DNA from 3 places in the Streptomyces sp. NPDC006691 genome. Region 3 is predicted to be linked to each of the others. Evidence: riboswitches for the same ligand, from Rfam matches in the RefSeq annotation. Region 3 holds a riboswitch; each other region holds the start of a gene.
What was found. A riboswitch is a leader RNA that binds a small molecule or an ion and turns the genes downstream of it on or off. The one in region 3 is predicted to bind cyclic di-AMP.
Positions count from the first base shown of each region.

Region 1 (5,775 bases), on a different contig from region 3:
GTGCAGAAGCGGCACGACAGCGTCTTCCCCTGGGGCACCTTCACCGTCAACGTCGTCGGCTGTCTGATCCTGGGCACGCTCACCGGCGCGGTCACCGCGGGCGCCGCCTCCTCATCCGTGCAGCTGTTCCTCGGCACGGGGCTCTGCGGGGCGCTGACCACGTATTCGACCTTCTCGTACGAGACGCTCCGGCTCGCCGAGGACGGGGCGAGGTTCTACGCGGCGGCCAACGTCGTGGTGAGCGTGGTGGCCGGGCTCGGTGCGGTCTTCGCCGGGGTGGGGCTCGCCGGGGCGCTCTGGGGCTGAGGCCCGGCACGGCGGACGAGCCGTCGACCGACCCGTTCCGCATCCGTGACGAGGCAGGCCACGGACACGCGCAACCATTCCGTATCTTCTGGCGTCTACACGCCTGTAGTCGTTAAGGTTCCGCTCGCCGGGCCGTCACCCAGAGGGCCACCGCACGCCCCGCCCCGTTCGATCCACCGGAGAACCGCATCCCATGACCAGCCCCACCCCCACGCCCCAGGCCCTGGACGGCGCGTCCATCGACGGCGGCCTGTACGGCGACATCACGGACTTCGCCCGCCACACGCACTGGCTGAACGGGCCCGTGTTCGCCTACACCAGCTACGGCGTCGCCCTGTTCGCGGTACTCATGCTGGCCGGGTGGTGGATCGCCCGGCGCGAGGACGCCTCCGTGATGGCCGCGGCCCTGTCCGCGCCGATCGCGGTGGTCCTGGCGTACGTCGTGAACGACGCGGTCAAGTCGGTGTTCACGGAACCGCGGCCGTGCCGCGCCCTGCCGCACGACTTCCTGATCGAGAAGTGCCCGCCCGTGAACGACTACGCCTTCCCCAGCAACCACACCACGGTGGCCGCGGCCGCGGCCGTGGCGCTGTTCCTCGTCGACCGGCGCCTCGGCGCGATCGCCGCCCTCGCCGCACTCCTGATGGCCGCGTCCCGGGTCTACGTCGGCGCGCACTACCCGCACGACGTACTGGTCGCCCTCGTGGTCGGCGGGGTCGTCGCCCTCGCGGTGACGTGGTCCGCGCGGCGGTACGCGGCCCCGCTCGTCTCCCGGCTGCGCGGCGGCGCCCTCAAGCCCCTGCTCGCCTGAGCCGCACGGGAGCCGGCGGGGTTTGTCTCGTACGCGCGGGCGTGGGCCGGTGTCCAGGGCGCCTCGGAACACCTAGGGTCGGCGGCATGCTGCGAATCGTCGATGAACTCGCCGGCCCCGGCCCCCTGCGCATCTGCGCCCACGCTCCGGCCGACGGCGACCCCGGCACCGCGCTGCGGGTGCTGCTGATCGCGGATGTACTGGCGCGCGTCGTCGAGCAGCGCGGCCGGGCGGCGCTCATCGGCTGGACCGGCCCCGAACAGCAGGTGGCCGCCGCCGGAATCCGGCCGCCCGACGCCGAGGGGGACCCGGAAAGCATCGCCGAGGCGCTCGGCGGCCCGCCCGGTGTCCAGCTCAGCAGCGCAACCTACGAAGGGGCCGGCGTCGCCGGGCTCCAGATCGGTGCGGCCACGCTGCCCCCGCTCGACGGCCTCGACCTGCTGGCCGTACGCCTGCTGCTGCTCAGCCGGCCCTACGAGGAACCGGTCTCGGTGACGGCCGAACAGGTCGACGAGGCGGCGCGTGCGATGGCCCGCTGGCGGCGGGCCATCGCGGACTGGGCAACGCACCCCTCGAAGCCGATCCCCGCCGACCTCAAGAGCACGGCCCGTACCGCCCTGGACAACCGGCTCGACACCGCGGCCGTACTGCGTCTCCTGCACGATCTGGCGACGTCCGACGAGGTACCGCCGGGCGCCAAGTTCGAGACCATGTCGCATCTGGACCGCGTGCTCGGCCTCGAACTCGTCCGCGAGGTCGGCACGGTGTGAACCCGGCGGCCGGGCCGACCCGCCAACCAGCCGTCTGAGCACGGTAGTTGGCGGGGATCAGTCCTCGAAACCGCCTTCGCGCAGGGCCCTGTCGATGCGGTCGCGGTGGGCCTCCTCCCACGCGTCGAGGGATTCGGCGGCCTCCTTGGCCAGCTTCCGCCGGGCCTCGACGAGCACCTGCTCCGCCCGGGCGCGCGGGGTGACCACGACGCCCTCCTCGTCCGCCACCACCACATCGCCCGCGTGCACGCGTACGCCGCCGCAGCGCACCGGCTCGTTGAGCGGGGCCACCGCCTTCTTGGCGCCGGGGACGGGGACGACGCCCCGGGCGAAGACGGGGAAGCCGGCCGCGCGCACCTCGGCGAGGTCCCGGATCACCCCGTCGACCACGAAGGCGGCGATGCCCCGGCGCTGGGCCACTGCGCACACGTTGCCACCGGCGAGGGCGTAGTCCAGATCGCCCGACTCCACCACGACGACCGAACCGGGCTCGGCCCGGTAAATGGCCGCGTGCAGCATGAGATTGTCACCGGCGGGACAGCGGACGGTGAATGCGGGCCCGGCCGCACGAGGCGTCGGGGCCCACAGCGGGCGAATTCCGATATCCATGACCTGTCGGCGTCCCACGACGTCGGCGAGCGTCGTCGGGGGAATGTCCTTGAATTCGCTGAAGTCGTTCATTCTCTTCCTGACGGTCGGTAGTTGACGCGTGCTTATTCTTTTTCTCACCGGCCGCCGGTCGGCCGGTGCGGGTTTGACGGTACGTGACGGGGCTTGCGCGTCCCGCGAGTTGAACGGCATGGGCGGTGCCCGATGTCGTGACGGGCGCTGGGATCCGAGCGGACGGCCGCGCACGGTTCGGAGAAGAGCGCATTGATCACTGCTTCGCCTCTCTGCCGGCTCCCGCTGCCGGACCCGTGTCCCATGCCGTGGGGGAGGGGCCAGGGATCATGATCCCCGACAAGGGCCACGAGGGCGTGTGTGCTGCCGCACACAGGGGGCGGGGCCACCTTCTGCGTCCGCAATGTCCTATATAGAAGGTAATGCGTGTCGGGTTTCGTGTCGCGAGAATGTCCAAATTGGGGCTAATGGGTAGGACTCGCCTCGTTTATCGCCGGCCTCTGCGGTTGCGCCACCGGCGAGTGAATTGGGTCACGTGGGGCCCGTCGGGTCCGCGGGGTCCGTGCCGGGCATTTCGGTTCGGTTGAAAGCGAGTTGAGGGTGCCCGGCGGACCGCCCGGCTCGGGAGAATTCGAGTTGATCTATATCCGCGATCATCACTCGCGAATTCCCGCCTTGTTTCCGTCGGGGCTATTCGTCTACGTTCACCGTCAATCCGGAAGGAACGCCGAATCCTGCCGCCGTCCGGAGCCGCCCAGACACGTACGGCAGGAGCGGGGGACCCAGGTAAGCCGCCGATCCGGATTCCGGACCGGCTGGGGTGAAGTCGCGTGCATCGCGACCGGACAGCTCCCGTCCGAACCCGACAGCTCACCTCGTAGGCGACGGAGAGGAAATACACCATGCCTGCAAAGGGCAAGCACCGCCGTCCCAAGTCCCGCTCGTTCGCCCGGGGCCTCGCCGTCGCGAGCACCGGCGGCGCAGTCCTGGCCATGCCGGTGATCGGCGCGACCACGGCCTCCGCGGCCCCCGCGGCGGTCCACTCCGCCGTGGCCAAGCCGGTGGCGGCGGTGAAGGCGGCGCCCACGAGCTACGCCGTCGTCGACGGGGACTCGCTGGCCAAGATCGCCGACGCGCTCCATGTGAGCGGTGGCTGGAAGCAGCTCTACCAGGACAACCAGAGCGTCATCGGCGGCAACCCCGCGCTGATCCGCCCCGGCATGAAGCTCACCCTCGGCGCCCCCGCGGCGACCACCGCCCGCGACGCGTCCGCCGCCCGCGCGGACCGCTCGGCCCGGACGACCGACCTCACCGCGACCGCCACCGTAGCCAGCACCACCACGTACGCGAACAACCTGGACGGCTGGATCAGGCAGTCGCTGGCCATCATGGCCCAGCACGGCATCCCGGGCAGCTACGACGGCATCTACCGCAATGTGATGCGGGAGTCCTCCGGCAACCCGATGGCCATCAACAACTGGGACTCCAACGCCGTGGCCGGAACCCCCTCCAAGGGACTTCTCCAGGTCATCCAGCCCACCTTCGCCGCCTTCCACGTGCCGGGCACCTCCACGGACCTGTACGACCCGATCGCCAACATCACCGCGGCCTGCAACTACGCCGCCAAGACCTACGGCTCGATCGACAACGTCTTCGGGGCCTACTGACGGTCCTCGCGGCCGGGTGCTCCCGCGGTGACGGGAGCGCCCGGCCGTGCCGCACCTCACGCGGCCCCCAGCGCGCGCCCGGCCCTGTCATCGGCCGGGCGCCGCGCCGTTCCGGGCCAGGACGGCCCTGGAGGAGTGTCCGAACAGGGAGCGGCGCAAATTTCGTTCACCCTCCAGGGTGAACAAATCCAAGGCTGGACGTTTCTGCACACGCGTCAGTTCCTAGGGTGCTAGTGCGTCACCCCGGACCACGGTGACTGTCCGACTACCGAGCACTCCCGCACCGCGGGGGTCAGTTCTGGACCGGGAGCTGCCATGGGTTCCACCGTTCGGCCATCCGTCTCGGCGCCCGTCCCCCTTCCGCCGGGGCTGCTGCCGGACCGGTGCCGCCACGCCCGCACGTATCTGATGCGCGGCTTCACCGTCGTCGAGGTGCACGGCACCGTCGACCTGGTGACCGCGCCCGATGTACAGCTCCATCTGGACGCGGCCACCCAGCCGGCCGGCGCCCGGGTGATCGTGGACCTGCGTCCCGTGGACTTCTTCGACTGTGCCGTCCTCACCCAGCTCTGCCGGGCCCGCCGCAGGATCCGGGAGCGTGCGGGGCACCTCGGCCTGGTGTGCGTACGGCCGTGGCATCTGCGCGTCCTCGCGGCGGCCCGCCTCGATACCGTCCTGCGGCCCGCCGAATCCGTCGAAGAGGCCGCCGTCGCCGCCCTCGCCCGGTCCGGCCCGGACGTCAACCGGCGCTGAACCGGGCATGGTTGGCGTGATTGCCCTCACCGCTGCCCTTTCGTCCCTTCACCCCTGCCGCCGTGGCTGATATGCACGTACAGCCCGGCATCACGCTTCACCACCGAAGGGGTTCACGTGCACGCGCAGGACAGGCAGCAGGGCCGAGCTGTCACGCCCGGCGGACCCGTTTCGCGGGCCGGCGACCGGCGTGGGAGCGAGCGCGGGGGACCGGCGGCAGGCGGCAGAGGCTTCGGCGCGGCCCAGTTGCTCGCGCTCCAGCGGTCCGCGGGGAACGCCGCGGTGGCCGGCCTGATGGCCGAGGGCGAGGCGACCGTACAGCGCTCGGCCGTGCACGAGGTGCTGCGCGGATCCGGGCAGCCGCTGGACTCCGAGGTGCGGGCCGACATGGAGTCCAGGCTCGGTGCCGACTTCGGCGACGTGCGCCTGCACAGCGATGCCGCGGCCCAGCGCTCCGCCGCCGAGATCGGCGCCCGCGCCTACACATCCGGAAGCCACATCGTGGTCGGGCAGGGCGGCGCCGACCGCCACACCCTGGCCCATGAACTCACCCACGTCATCCAGCAGCGCCGGGGACCCGTCGCCGGCACCGACACCGGTGACGGGCTGCGCGTGTCCGACCCCTCGGACTCGTTCGAGAGGGCCGCCGAGGCCAACGCCACCCGCGCGCTCTCGCGGCCCGCGCCCGAAACGGGCGCAGACCCCGAGCCCGTCCAGCGCGACTGCGGAACGGCGGGCCACGCGCACCCGGAGGGCGCCCCGGTCGTGCAGCGGGCCGTCGGGTTCGAGTTCGAGGCACAGTGGAACGTCCGCCGGGTCGCCGACCCCGTCGCGGCGAAGGCCGTTC
Region 1 covers NZ_JBIAGW010000006.1:99,252-105,026, reverse strand. The annotation lists gene crcB (fluoride efflux transporter CrcB) at 1-306, shown strand, start outside; gene ACFYNP_RS15955 (phosphatase PAP2 family protein) at 500-1,117, shown strand; gene ACFYNP_RS15950 (hypothetical protein) at 1,204-1,887, shown strand; gene ACFYNP_RS15945 (RraA family protein) at 1,945-2,568, opposite strand; cyclic di-AMP (ydaO/yuaA leader) riboswitch at 3,224-3,407, shown strand; gene ACFYNP_RS15940 (transglycosylase SLT domain-containing protein) at 3,411-4,175, shown strand; gene ACFYNP_RS15935 (STAS domain-containing protein) at 4,491-4,928, shown strand; partial or broken gene ACFYNP_RS15930 (DUF4157 domain-containing protein) at 5,046-5,702, shown strand.
Region 1: another riboswitch for cyclic di-AMP. It lies ahead of ACFYNP_RS15940 (transglycosylase SLT domain-containing protein); the one in region 3 lies ahead of ACFYNP_RS28300 (transglycosylase family protein).

Region 2 (5,775 bases), on a different contig from region 3:
TCCAGGCCACCTTGTGCCGCAGCTGCGTGAGCATCGCGATGAGTCCGGGGCTCGCGGAGGCCTGGGCGAGCGTCTCGTGGTACCAGCCGCCGAGCGAGCGCAGATCCTCGCCCTGGCCGCGCCTGGCCCGGTCCTGACCCAGTCTCACCAGGCCGCGCAGCACCTTGAGATGGGCCTCGGTGCGGCGGCGCGCGGCCCGGGCGGCGGCCAACGGCTCCAGCAGGACGCGCAGTTCGAGGAGATCGGCGGCCTCCACGTCCGTCGGCTCGGCCACACAGGCGCCGGCATGTCTGCGGGTGGTCACGAATCCCTCGGACTCCAGGGTCCGCAGCGCCTCGCGGACCGGGACGCGGGAGACGCCGTAACGACGGGCCAGGACCTCCTCGGTGAGCCGGCCGCCGCGCTCGAAGACACCGGTGACGATGTCGTCGCGTATGGCCGTGCATACCGAATGCGCCGGAATGCGCATGGCGAACCTCCGCTTCATTCCCCGCGGAACGCGGTCGACCAAGGCTTTTTCGCGACCCTATTGCAGGCCGTGTTAATTCCGGGTGACGGGCCGGAACCAAGGGATATCTTTTGGCCAATGCCGAAGGCCCCCGGCTCGGTGCCGGGGGCCTTCGGGATGCGCGGGGGTGCGCCGGGGACGGCTCAGACGCCGACGCCGTGCGAGCGCAGATAGGCGATCGGGTCGATGTCCGTGCCGTACTCCGGCCCGGTGCGGGCCTCGAAGTGCAGGTGCGGGCCGGTGGTGTTGCCGGTGTTGCCCGACAGGGCGATCTGCTGGCCCGGTTCGACGGACTGGCCGACGGAGACCTGGATGACCGACAGGTGGCCGTACTGGGTGTACGTGCCGTCGTGCATCCGGATCACGATGTTGTTGCCGTAGGCGCCGCCGTCACCGGCCTCGACGACGGTGCCGAGACCCACCGCGTGGACCGAAGTGCCGATCCCCGCATGGAAGTCGATGCCGGTGTGGCTGCCGGAGGACCAGAGCGATCCGCCGGTCTTGTAGCCGGTGGACACATAGCTGCCGGATATGGGGGCCACGAACGTGTTGAGGCGCTTGCGCTCCGCCTCGCGCGCGGCGCGCTCCTTGGCCTCGCGCGCCTCCTGGGCACGCTGCTCGGCCTTGCGCTGGGCGGCGGCCTCGGCCTCGGCCTGCGCCCGCGCCTTCGCGACGGCCTGCTTCTGCGCGTCGGCCTGGGCACCCAGCTGGTCGGCGATCGAGTCGCCGATGACGATGGCCTGGCTGAGACCGGTGTCGGTGGTGCTGCCCGGGGCGGCGACGGCCGGGGAGGCGAGGGTGCCTACGACTCCGGCGGTGGCCAGGGTGGCGATGCCCGCGATGTTCGCGCTGCGGCGCGTCATGCGGCTGGGCGCGCGGTGCTTCCCGGTGGCACGGGTGAACGCCATGTAGCGGCGGTGTCCTTTCCTTCCATCTCGCCTACCGGGTTAGCTGACGGGTTCGGAGCAGGAAGGTCTCCTACGGGCTCCTCCGCGGGCGGAGGCGTCCGATTCACCCCAGGGACTGAGTGGGTCCCCGGCTCCCCTGGCTCGCGCCATCGGGGACTCGGCGATCACTGTCCGGTGCCGCGGCTGCGACGGGTGGTGACGGACAGCGGGAACGACGCTAAACGGCTCGTCTTTCAATCACCAAACACACACAGGTTTTTGTAGCGCACGCCACATGACAGACAGGCAACCTCCCCAATAAACCGGACATACGGGAGGACCCCGGCGGCGCGTCCGCCTCCGGGGTCCTCCGCGTCCTCATCCGTCCCGCGCCCCGCCCGGCGGGCCGGGGGCCTCAATCAGCCCGTGACGACGGTGACTTCGCCGATGCCGAGCGCCTTGACCGGCTCCGCGATCTGCGCCGCGTCGCCGACCAGGACCGTGACGAGCCGGTCGGCCGGGAAGGCGTTGACGACGGCCGCCGTCGCCTCCACGGTCCCGGTGTCCGCGAGCTGGGCGTACAACTGGGCCTGGTAGTCGTCGGGCAGGAACTGCTCGACCTGGTCGGCCAGCGTCCCGGCGACGGCCGCCGCGGTCTCGTACTTGAGCGGCGCGACCCCCACCAGGTTCTGCACGGCCGTCTCGCGCTCGGCGTCCGTGAGCCCCTCCGCGGCGAGCTTGCGCAGCACCTTCCACAGGTCGTCCAGGGCAGGACCGGTGTTCGGGGTGTCGACCGAGCCGGTGATGGCGAGCATCGAGGCGCCGCCGTCCGGACCCGAGCGCAGCACCTGGCCGAAGGACCGCACGCCGTAGGTGTAGCCCTTCTCCTCGCGCAGCACGCGGTCCAGGCGCGAGGTCAGGGTGCCGCCGAGGCAGTACGTGCCGAGCACCTGGGCCGCCCAGACCCGGTCGTGGCGGTCGGGGCCGATACGGCCGATGAGCAGCTGGGTCTGGACCGCGCCCGGGCGGTCCACGATGACGACCCGGCCCCGGTCGTCGGCGGTGATCGGCGGGACGGGGCGCGGCTCGGCGGTGTTGCCGGTCCAGTCGCCCAGGGTGTCCGCGAGGATCGCGTCGAGGTCGGTGCCCGCGAGGTCGCCCACGACCACGGTGACGGCCGTCGAGGGGCGCACGTACGCCTCGTAGAAGGCACGCACCGCGGCCGCGTCGATGGCGGCGACGGTCTCCTCGGTGCCCTGGCGGGGCCGGGACATGCGCGAGGACGCCGGGAAGAGCTCCTTGGCGAGCTGCTTGGCGGCGCGGCGGGCCGGGTTGGCCTGCTCGTGCGGGATCTCGTCGAGCCGGTTGCGCACCAGGCGCTCGATCTCGGAGCCGGCGAACGCGGGGGCCCGCAGCGCCTCCGCGAGCAGCGAGAGCGCCTTGGGCAGCCGGGAGACCGGCACTTCGAGGGAGACCCGGAGGCCCGGGTGGTCGGCGTGCGCGTCGAGCGTGGCGCCGCAGCGCTCCAGTTCGGCGGCGAACTCCTCGGCCGAGTGCTTGTCGGTGCCCTCGGTCAGGGCGCGCGCCATGATGGTGGCGACGCCGTCCAGGCCCTCGGGCTCGGCGTCGAGCGGGGCCGCGAGGAACACCTCGACGGCGACGACCTGCTGGCCCGGCCGGTGGCAGCGCAGCACGGTCATGCCGTTGGCGAGCGTGCCGCGCTCGGGGGCCGGGAAGGCCCACGGGGTCGCGGGGCCCGCGGTCGGCTGCGGGTGGAACTCCATGGTCACGACAGCGTCCGTCACTGGCCCGCCTCTTCCTCTTCGTTGCCTGCCTCGGGTGCCGCGGTGGGCTCGTACACCAGGACCGCCCGGTTGTCGGGGCGCAGCGTCGCGGCGGCGACCGCCCGGACCTCCTCGGCGGTGATGTCCAGGACGCGGTCCACCGCGGTCAGGGCGAGCTGCGGGTCGCCGAACAGGACGGCGTAGCGGCACAGTTCGTCGGCGCGGCCGGCCACGGTGCCGAGCCGGTCGAGCCATTCGCGCTCCAACTGGGCCTGGGCGCGCTCCATCTCCTCCGCGGTGGGGCCCTCGGCGGCGAACCGCGCGAGCTCCTCGTCGACCGCGCTCTCGATGTCCTCGACCTCGACGCCGCCGGACGTCTTGACGTCGAGCCAGCCGAGCGAGGGCGCGCCGGCCAGGCGCAGCAGGCCGAAGCCCGCGGCCACCGCGGTGCGGTCGCGGCGGACCAGGCGGTTGTGCAGCCGGGAGGACTCGCCGCCGCCGAGGACGGTCAGCGCCAGGTCGGCGGCGTCCGCCTCGCGGGTGCCGTCGTGGGGCAGCCGGTAGGCGGCCATCAGGGCGCGCGCCGGGACGTCCTCCTCGACGACCTCGCGCAGCTGCCCGCCGATGGTGTCGGGCAGGGAGCCGTCGCGCGGCGGCTGCTTGCCGTCGTGGGCGGGGATGGAGCCGAAGTACTTCTCCACCCAGGCCAGCGTCTGCTCCGGGTCGATGTCGCCGACCACGGAGAGCACCGCGTTGTTGGGCGCGTAGTACGTACGGAAGAAGTTCCGCGCGTCCTCCAGGGTGGCCGCGTCCAGGTCCGCCATCGAGCCGATCGGCGTGTGGTGGTAGGGGTGGCCCTCGGGGTAGGCCAGCGCCGTCAGCTTCTCGAAGGCGGTGCCGTAGGGGACGTTGTCGTAGCGCTGGCGGCGCTCGTTCTTGACGACGTCGCGCTGGTTGTCCATCGACTGCTCGTCGAGCGCGGCGAGCAGCGAGCCCATGCGGTCGGCCTCCAGCCAGAGCGCGAGCTCCACCTGGTGGGCGGGCATGGTCTCGAAGTAGTTGGTGCGCTCGAAGCTGGTGGTGCCGTTCAGCGAACCGCCCGCACCCTGCACCAGCTCGAAATGGCCGTTGCCGTGCACCTGGTGGGAGCCCTGGAACATGAGGTGCTCGAAGAGGTGGGCGAGGCCGGTGCGGCCCTTGACCTCGTGGCGCGAGCCGACGTCGTACCAGAGGCACACCGCCGCGACCGGGGTCAGGTGGTCCTCGGAGAGCACCACGCGCAGGCCGTTGGCCAGTCGGTGCTCAGTCGCTGTCAGACCGCCGGAGCCGGCCTGCGCGGTGGCCGTGTGACCCATGGGCATGTACGTCCCTTCGTTCGCGATGTGCAGTACCGCTGTGTGAAGTACTGGCGGGAGAACCCCTACGTAAAGAAGTCCTGCCACTGTATGCAAGCGCGCGGGCACCTGGCGAAGTTCCCGGGTCGCGGTCGGCGTTGTCAGTGGGACGGTCCACAATGGTCGGCGTCAGTGATCCGATCCGGTACGTGAAGGAGCAGCAGCCGCGATGGCCCGCCGCAGCACGAAGACCCCGCCGCCGCCCGACGACTTCGAGGAGCGGATCCTCGACATCGACGTCGTCGACGAGATGCAGGGCTCCTTCCTTGAGTACGCGTACTCCGTGATCTACTCGCGGGCCCTGCCGGACGCGCGGGACGGAATGAAGCCCGTCCAGCGCCGCATCGTCTACCAGATGAACGAGATGGGCCTGCGCCCCGACCGGGGCTATGTGAAGTGCGCCCGTGTCGTCGGCGAGGTGATGGGCAAGCTGCACCCGCACGGCGACGCCTCCATCTACGACGCCCTGGTGCGCATGGCCCAGCCGTTCTCCATGCGGCTTCCGCTGGTCAACGGCCACGGCAACTTCGGCTCGCTCGGCAACGACGACCCGCCGGCCGCCATGCGGTACACCGAGTGCAAGATGGCCGACGCCACCTCGCTGATGACGGAGTCCATCGACGAGGACACGGTCGACTTCGCCTCGAACTACGACGGCCAGGAGCAGGAGCCGGTGGCCCTGCCGGCCGCCTATCCCAACCTGCTGGTGAACGGCTCGTCCGGCATCGCGGTCGGCATGGCCACCAACATGCCGCCGCACAACCTGGGCGAGGTCATCGCCGCGGCCCGCCATCTGATCCGGCACCCGGAGGCGGACCTGGAGGCGCTGATGCGCTTCGTGCCGGGTCCCGACCTGCCGACCGGCGGGCGCATCGTGGGCCTGGGTGGCATCAAGGACGCCTACGAGTCGGGCCGCGGCACCTTCAAGATCCGCGCCACCGCCTCGGTGGAGAACGTGACGGCGCGCCGCAAGGGCCTGGTCGTCACCGAGCTGCCGTTCACGGTCGGCCCGGAGAAGGTGATCTCCAAGATCAAGGACCTGGTCGGTGCGAAGAAGCTCCAGGGCATCGCCGACGTGAAGGACCTGACCGACCGCTCGCACGGCCTGCGTCTGGTCATCGAGATCAAGAACGGCTTCGTCCCGGAGGCCGTCCTGGAGCAGCTCTACAAGCTGACGCCGATGGAGGAGTCCTTCGGCATCA
Region 2 covers NZ_JBIAGW010000009.1:185,520-191,294, forward strand. The annotation lists gene ACFYNP_RS21425 (GntR family transcriptional regulator) at 1-469, opposite strand, end outside; gene ACFYNP_RS21430 (M23 family metallopeptidase) at 652-1,416, opposite strand; cyclic di-AMP (ydaO/yuaA leader) riboswitch at 1,430-1,589, opposite strand; gene ACFYNP_RS21435 (M16 family metallopeptidase) at 1,815-3,179, opposite strand; gene ACFYNP_RS21440 (M16 family metallopeptidase) at 3,197-4,534, opposite strand; gene ACFYNP_RS21445 (DNA topoisomerase (ATP-hydrolyzing) subunit A) at 4,743-5,775, shown strand, end outside.
Region 2: another riboswitch for cyclic di-AMP. It lies ahead of ACFYNP_RS21430 (M23 family metallopeptidase); the one in region 3 lies ahead of ACFYNP_RS28300 (transglycosylase family protein).

Region 3 (5,775 bases):
ACCGCGGCCGGGGACGTACGTACGACTGGCTAGGGCATCGGCCCTTCACCCTGCTCAGCCGTAGGGCCTGTTCGGCCGGTGGGGCCTGGTCAGCCCTTGAAGCGCGGGAACGCGCTGCGGCCGGCGTAGACCGCGGCGTCGTCGAGGATCTCCTCGATGCGCAGCAGCTGGTTGTACTTGGCGACGCGGTCCGAGCGGGCCGGGGCGCCGGTCTTGATCTGGCCGCAGTTCACCGCGACGGCGAGGTCGGCGATGGTGACGTCCTCGGTCTCGCCGGAGCGGTGGGACATCATGCACTTGAAGCCGTTGCGCTGGGCCATCTCGACGGCGTCCAGGGTCTCGGTCAGCGAACCGATCTGGTTGACCTTGACGAGCAGGGCGTTGGCCGAGCCCTCCTCGATGCCGCGGGCGAGGCGCTCGGGGTTGGTCACGAACAGGTCGTCACCGACGATCTGGACCTTGGAGCCCAGGCGCGAGGTGATGGTGTTCCAGCCGGCCCAGTCGTCCTCGAACAGCGGGTCCTCGATGGAGACCAGCGGGTACGCGGAGACGAGCTCCTCGTAGTACTCGGTCATCTCGGCGGCCGAGCGGGACTTGCCCTCGAACTCGTACTTGCCGTCCTTGTAGAACTCGGACGCGGCGACGTCGAGCGCGAGCGCGATGTCCTTGCCCGGGGCGTAGCCGGCTTCCTTGATGGCCTCGACGATGAGGTCCAGGGCGGCGCGGTTGGACTCCAGGTTCGGCGCGAAGCCGCCCTCGTCGCCGAGGCCGGTCGACAGGCCCTTGCGCTTCAGGACGCCCTTGAGCGTGTGGTAGACCTCGGCACCCCAGCGAAGGGCCTCGGAGAAGGACTCCGCGCCGATCGGGGCGATCATGAACTCCTGGATGTCGACGTTGGAGTCGGCGTGCGACCCACCGTTGAGGATGTTCATCATCGGGACGGGCAGCAGGTGCGCGTTGGGGCCGCCCAGGTAGCGGAACAGCGGCAGGTCGCTGGCCTCGGACGCGGCGTGCGCGACGGCGAGCGAGACGCCGAGGATGGCGTTGGCGCCGAGCGAGCCCTTGTTGTCCGTGGCGTCCAGGTCGAACATGGCCTGGTCGATCAGGCGCTGCTCGGTGGCGTCGTAGCCGACGAGCTCCGGGCCGATCTGCTCGATGACGGCGAGGACGGCCTTCTCGACACCCTTGCCGCCGTAGCGGTTGGGGTCACCGTCGCGAAGCTCGATGGCCTCGAAGGCACCGGTGGAGGCGCCGGACGGAACTGCAGCACGGCCGGTGCTGCCGTCGTCGAGGCCGACCTCGACCTCGACCGTGGGGTTGCCTCGGGAGTCCAGGATTTCCCGGGCTACGACGACGTCGATGGACGGCACGAGCATCTCCTTCTGGGATGTGACGCTAGATGTGACGCAAGGTGCAGGGCCACGCGGGTCGCTTCGCCTTGCGACAAGAGCCTAACCGGCTCCGGGGCTCCGGCCAGCCGAGTGCCCGCCCCATGGGACGAAAAAGGGCCCAATGGCCCGGATTCCCGGGCAAAGGACCACAACCCTACTGCCCGGTAGCAGCCCCGGGTCGCGGGGTGACAGCGAAAACCCCGGCCCGGCGCGTACGGGGGAATGCGCGCCGGACCGGGGCGATCAGGGGGTGGTGCGGACTCAGCTCAGGTGCAGCTTCTGACCCGGGAAGATCAGGTTCGCGTCCTTGACGATGTCCTTGTTCAGGTCGAACACCTTCTGCCAGCCGCCCTTGACTCCCTTGGCGGTGGCGATGGTGCCGAGGGTGTCGCCGGACTTGACGGTGTACTCGCCGTCGCCCTGCTGGACCGGCTGGCTGCGCTGCTCGCCACGGCTGGCCGGCGCGGACTCGGTGCGCTCGGACTTCTGCGACCTCTGCTGCGGCTGGGCCTGCTGCTTCGGCTTCGAGGGCTTCGCGGAGTGCGAGGAGGAAGAGGAGGAGCCCGAGGTGTCGACGTCGGCCTTGGCGCCGCCGGACGACAGGTTGCCGGCGCCGGCGCAGGACCAGGCACCCGGGCCCTGGATCGCGAGCAGCTTCTCGGCCGCGGCTATCTGCTGGCCCTTGGTGGCGAGGTCGGCGCGCGGGGCGTACTGGGTACCGCCGGCGGCGGCCCAGGAGGAGTTCGAGAACTGGAGGCCACCGTAGTAACCGTTGCCGGTGTTGATGGACCAGTTGCCGCCGGACTCGCACTGGGCGACGGCGTCCCAGGTCTGCACGGAGGCGGCGGAGGCGTTGCCGGCCGCCATGAGCGGAGCGGCGACGGCGGCACCGGTGACACCGGCCAGCGTGGCGACACGGACGGCCTTGGACGGGCGGCGGTGCTTGCCCTTGCCGGAAAGCAGCATGGAAGTTCTCCTCACCGACGCCTGCGAGGTGAGCTGTCGGGTTCGGGCGTGAGCTGCCCGGCCGAGCGTCGATGCGCCCGTCTTCACCCCAAGCCGGTTCGGCAGTCGCGTGAACTGCCTTGCCCGGCACTTACCTTGGGTCCCCCGCTCCTGCCTACGGCGCATAAGCGTCGACTGTTCCCATCGGCCGACGGCAGGATTCGGCGTTCTCGGTCGACGGGGCCCGCGGTGACGAGCGAGTCCGACGAAAACACACGCCCCGCCAATGTTCAAAGACGCACATCGGGGAGAAATCCCCCCTACTTGCCGGCACAGAAGGGATGTTTCCGCAGGTGAGGGGCGGGGCGGACGGACCGGGCAGACGGGACACACCAGTTGGGGCGAAGAGACCCATGTCTCACTTGCACCAAACGGACATAGCCCCGCGAACTAACCCTGCTTCGGTGCCGAGTTCGGGGTCGCCGAGGCCCCAGTCGCACCCTTCAACTCCAGGCTCTGGCCAGGCAGGATGAGGTTCGGGTCGGTGCCGATCAGCTGCTCGTTGGCACGGTAGAGGGCGGGCCAGCCGCCCTGGACCTTGTTCGCCTCGGCGATGACCGAGAGATTGTCGCCGGGCCGGACGGTGTAGCCGCCGTTCGCCGCAGGGGTGTTGCCGACCTCACGTGAGGCACCGTCACCCCGGGACGCGTGCCGCCCGGAATCGCGGGTATCGGACGAGTCGCCCGAATTGCTCGAACCACTCGTGCCGGACCGGCCCGTCGGGTCGGTCCGCCCGGCCGGGCTGTCCGTGCCGGTGCCCGCCGGGGCGTCCTTGCCGGTGGCGTCCGGCGTCGCGCCCGCGCTCTCCTCCGGCGCGGGCGTCCCGCGGTGCTTGCCCGGGCTCGCCGGGGTGGACGCGGACGGAGCCGGGGACTTGGCGGTGCCGCCCGGCCGCGTGGCGCCCGGCGCGGGCGTGCCCGTGGCCGGGGTGCCCGGCGCCTTCGCGTCGGCGCCGGGCGTCTTGGTCGCCGGAGCGCTCGGGACGGGGGCGGGGGTGTTGTCGGACGTGTCGGGCACACCCGGGTCCACGTCCGCCGAACCGCCGCCCGTGGTGAGCCCCGCGCCGCTGCCGCAGTTCGCGAACGCCTGGGGCCCCTTGGCCGCCAGCACCTTCTCGGCCACGGCTATCTGCTGGGCGCGGCTGGCGAGGTCGGCACGCTGGGCGTACTCGTTGCCGCCGTACGCCTCCCAGGTGGCCTGGGAGAACTGGAGCCCGCCGTACAGGCCGTTGCCGAAGTCGGCACTCCACATCCCGCCGGACTCGCAGGCGGCGACCTGGTTCCAGGTGTTCGCGTCCGCGGCGTTCGCACCGGTCGCGGCGAGCAGCGGAAGCGCGATGGCCGATCCGGTCACTCCTGCCGCGACGACGAGGGCGGGTGCCTGGCGGGGTCGACGATGCCGTCCATTCCCGGAGCGCATGCGAAAGACCTTCCGTGTGACTGCTGAGCCGAATGAACGGTGAACGTAGCCGTACTCGAACGTCCGTCACAAGTCGATGCACTGGAGATCACATAAAAGTCACAGTCCTGACGTTCCGTCAGTCAATGCCTGGGTACGCCCCTTTACCGCGGCGGCGTGAACTCGACCGGCAGGGTGCGCAGTCCCCGCATGATGAGCCCGCCCCGCCAGCGCACATCGCCAGGTTCCACCGCGAGGCGCAGGTCAGGAAGGCGCCGCAGCAGGGTCGCGAGCGCGGTCTGCCCTTCGAGCCGGGCGAGCGGCGCACCGAGGCAGTAGTGGATGCCGTGCCCGTACCCGAGGTGCTGGTTGTCACGGCGGCCGAGATCGAGCGTGTCCGGCCCGTCGAAGCGCTCGGGGTCGCGGTCGGCGGCGGCGAGCACGACGAGCACGGGGTCGCCGGCGGCGATGTCCTGCCCGCCGAGCGTCAGCGGTTCGGTGGCGAACCGCCAGGTGGCCATCTCCACGGGCCCGTCGTACCGGAGGAGCTCCTCGACACCGGTTTCGAGCAGACCGGTCTCCCCCGCGTCGAGCGAAGCCTGGAGCCGCTCGCGCTGCTCCGGATTGCGCAAGAGGGCATAGACCCCGTTGCCGATCAGATTGACGGTCGTCTCGAACCCGGCGAAGAGCAGGATGAAGGCCATCGCGGCGGCCTCGTTCTCCGTCAGGTGCTCGCCGTGGTCGCTGGCCTCGATGAGCCGCGAGATGAGGTCGTCGCCCGGGTTCTCGCGCTTCTTGTGGATGAGCTCGGCGAGGTAGTTGCGCATCTTCTTCACCGAGCGCGCGACGCCCCCGCGGGGGCCGCCGCCGTGCCGGATAATCATGCCCGCCCAGTCCCGGAAGTCGTCCTGGTCCTCGCGCGGGACGCCGAGCAGATCGCAGATGGCGTAGATGGGCAGCGGGAAAGCGAAGTCGTGAATGAGGTCGGCCTCACCCTTGGCCGCGAACGCATCGATGAGCTGGTCGGTCAACTCCTGTACGCGGGGCGCGAATTGGGCGACCGTACGGGGCGTGAACGCCTTCGACACGAGGCGGCGCAGCCGGGTGTGGTCCGGGGGATCGATGTTGAGCAGATGCGTCATCAGCTCGGCCTTGCGCTCACCCGGGATGCCCGTCTTGCCCTTGGCGTGGGCGGGCTCGTCGTGATGGGCCGGGTTCTTGGAGAGCCGCTGGTCGGCGAGCGCCTGCCTGGCGTCCCCGTACCGCGTCACGAGCCACGCCTCGACCCCGCTGGGCAGCCGGGTCCGGTGCACGGGCGCGTGCTCGCGGAGCCAGGCGTAGGCGGGGTACGGGTCGGTGGCGAACTCCCAGGTGAAGAGTTCGGGGGCGGCGGGGGTGCCGGGGGCGTGGGGGGTGGGCGGCTGGTCGTGCATGGGTCCGACAGTATCCGGGCCCCTCTATAGAGGGGGCGCGCGGCTGGAGGCCGTCCGGCCCCTCCCCCGGCTCCCGCTTCACGCGGGGCTCCGGCCGGCGGAACGCTGCGTCGTCCGGCGCCGCTCCCGGACCCCGACGACGTCCACGGCGTTGAGGGTGGCCACCACGGTGTGGAAGATGACGTGGCCGGTGTCGAGGGCGTGATCCTCCAGAGCCCTGTGGACCCCTTCGCGTTCCGCGGTGATGCCGTGCGACCAGCCGCAGTCCAGGGCCACACAGTCGGAGCTGAAACCGGCACCGCGGCCGTCGGGGCATTCGGCGATGCGCGCCAGCGCGGCCTGGAGGAGGGGGTGGCGGGTCAATTCTGTTTCCCTGGCGGCGTGTTGAGGCAACGGATCACGGGCTTCACCGGCGGTACGGGCCAGCCATTTCGGCGATGGAAGGGGGCCGTCCGGGAGCGGTCGCGGGGTGAACGGCGCGTTGGCCCACATCAGCGTGTCACCACGGGCGTGGAGAGCATGATCGCCCGGCTCAGCTCGCTCGGGGT
Region 3 covers NZ_JBIAGW010000015.1:151,633-157,407, reverse strand. The annotation lists gene eno (phosphopyruvate hydratase) at 90-1,376, opposite strand; gene ACFYNP_RS28300 (transglycosylase family protein) at 1,653-2,357, opposite strand; cyclic di-AMP (ydaO/yuaA leader) riboswitch at 2,361-2,529, opposite strand; gene ACFYNP_RS28295 (transglycosylase family protein) at 2,787-3,815, opposite strand; gene ACFYNP_RS28290 (cytochrome P450) at 3,959-5,227, opposite strand; gene ACFYNP_RS28285 (hypothetical protein) at 5,306-5,590, opposite strand; gene ACFYNP_RS28280 (hypothetical protein) at 5,719-5,775, opposite strand, start outside.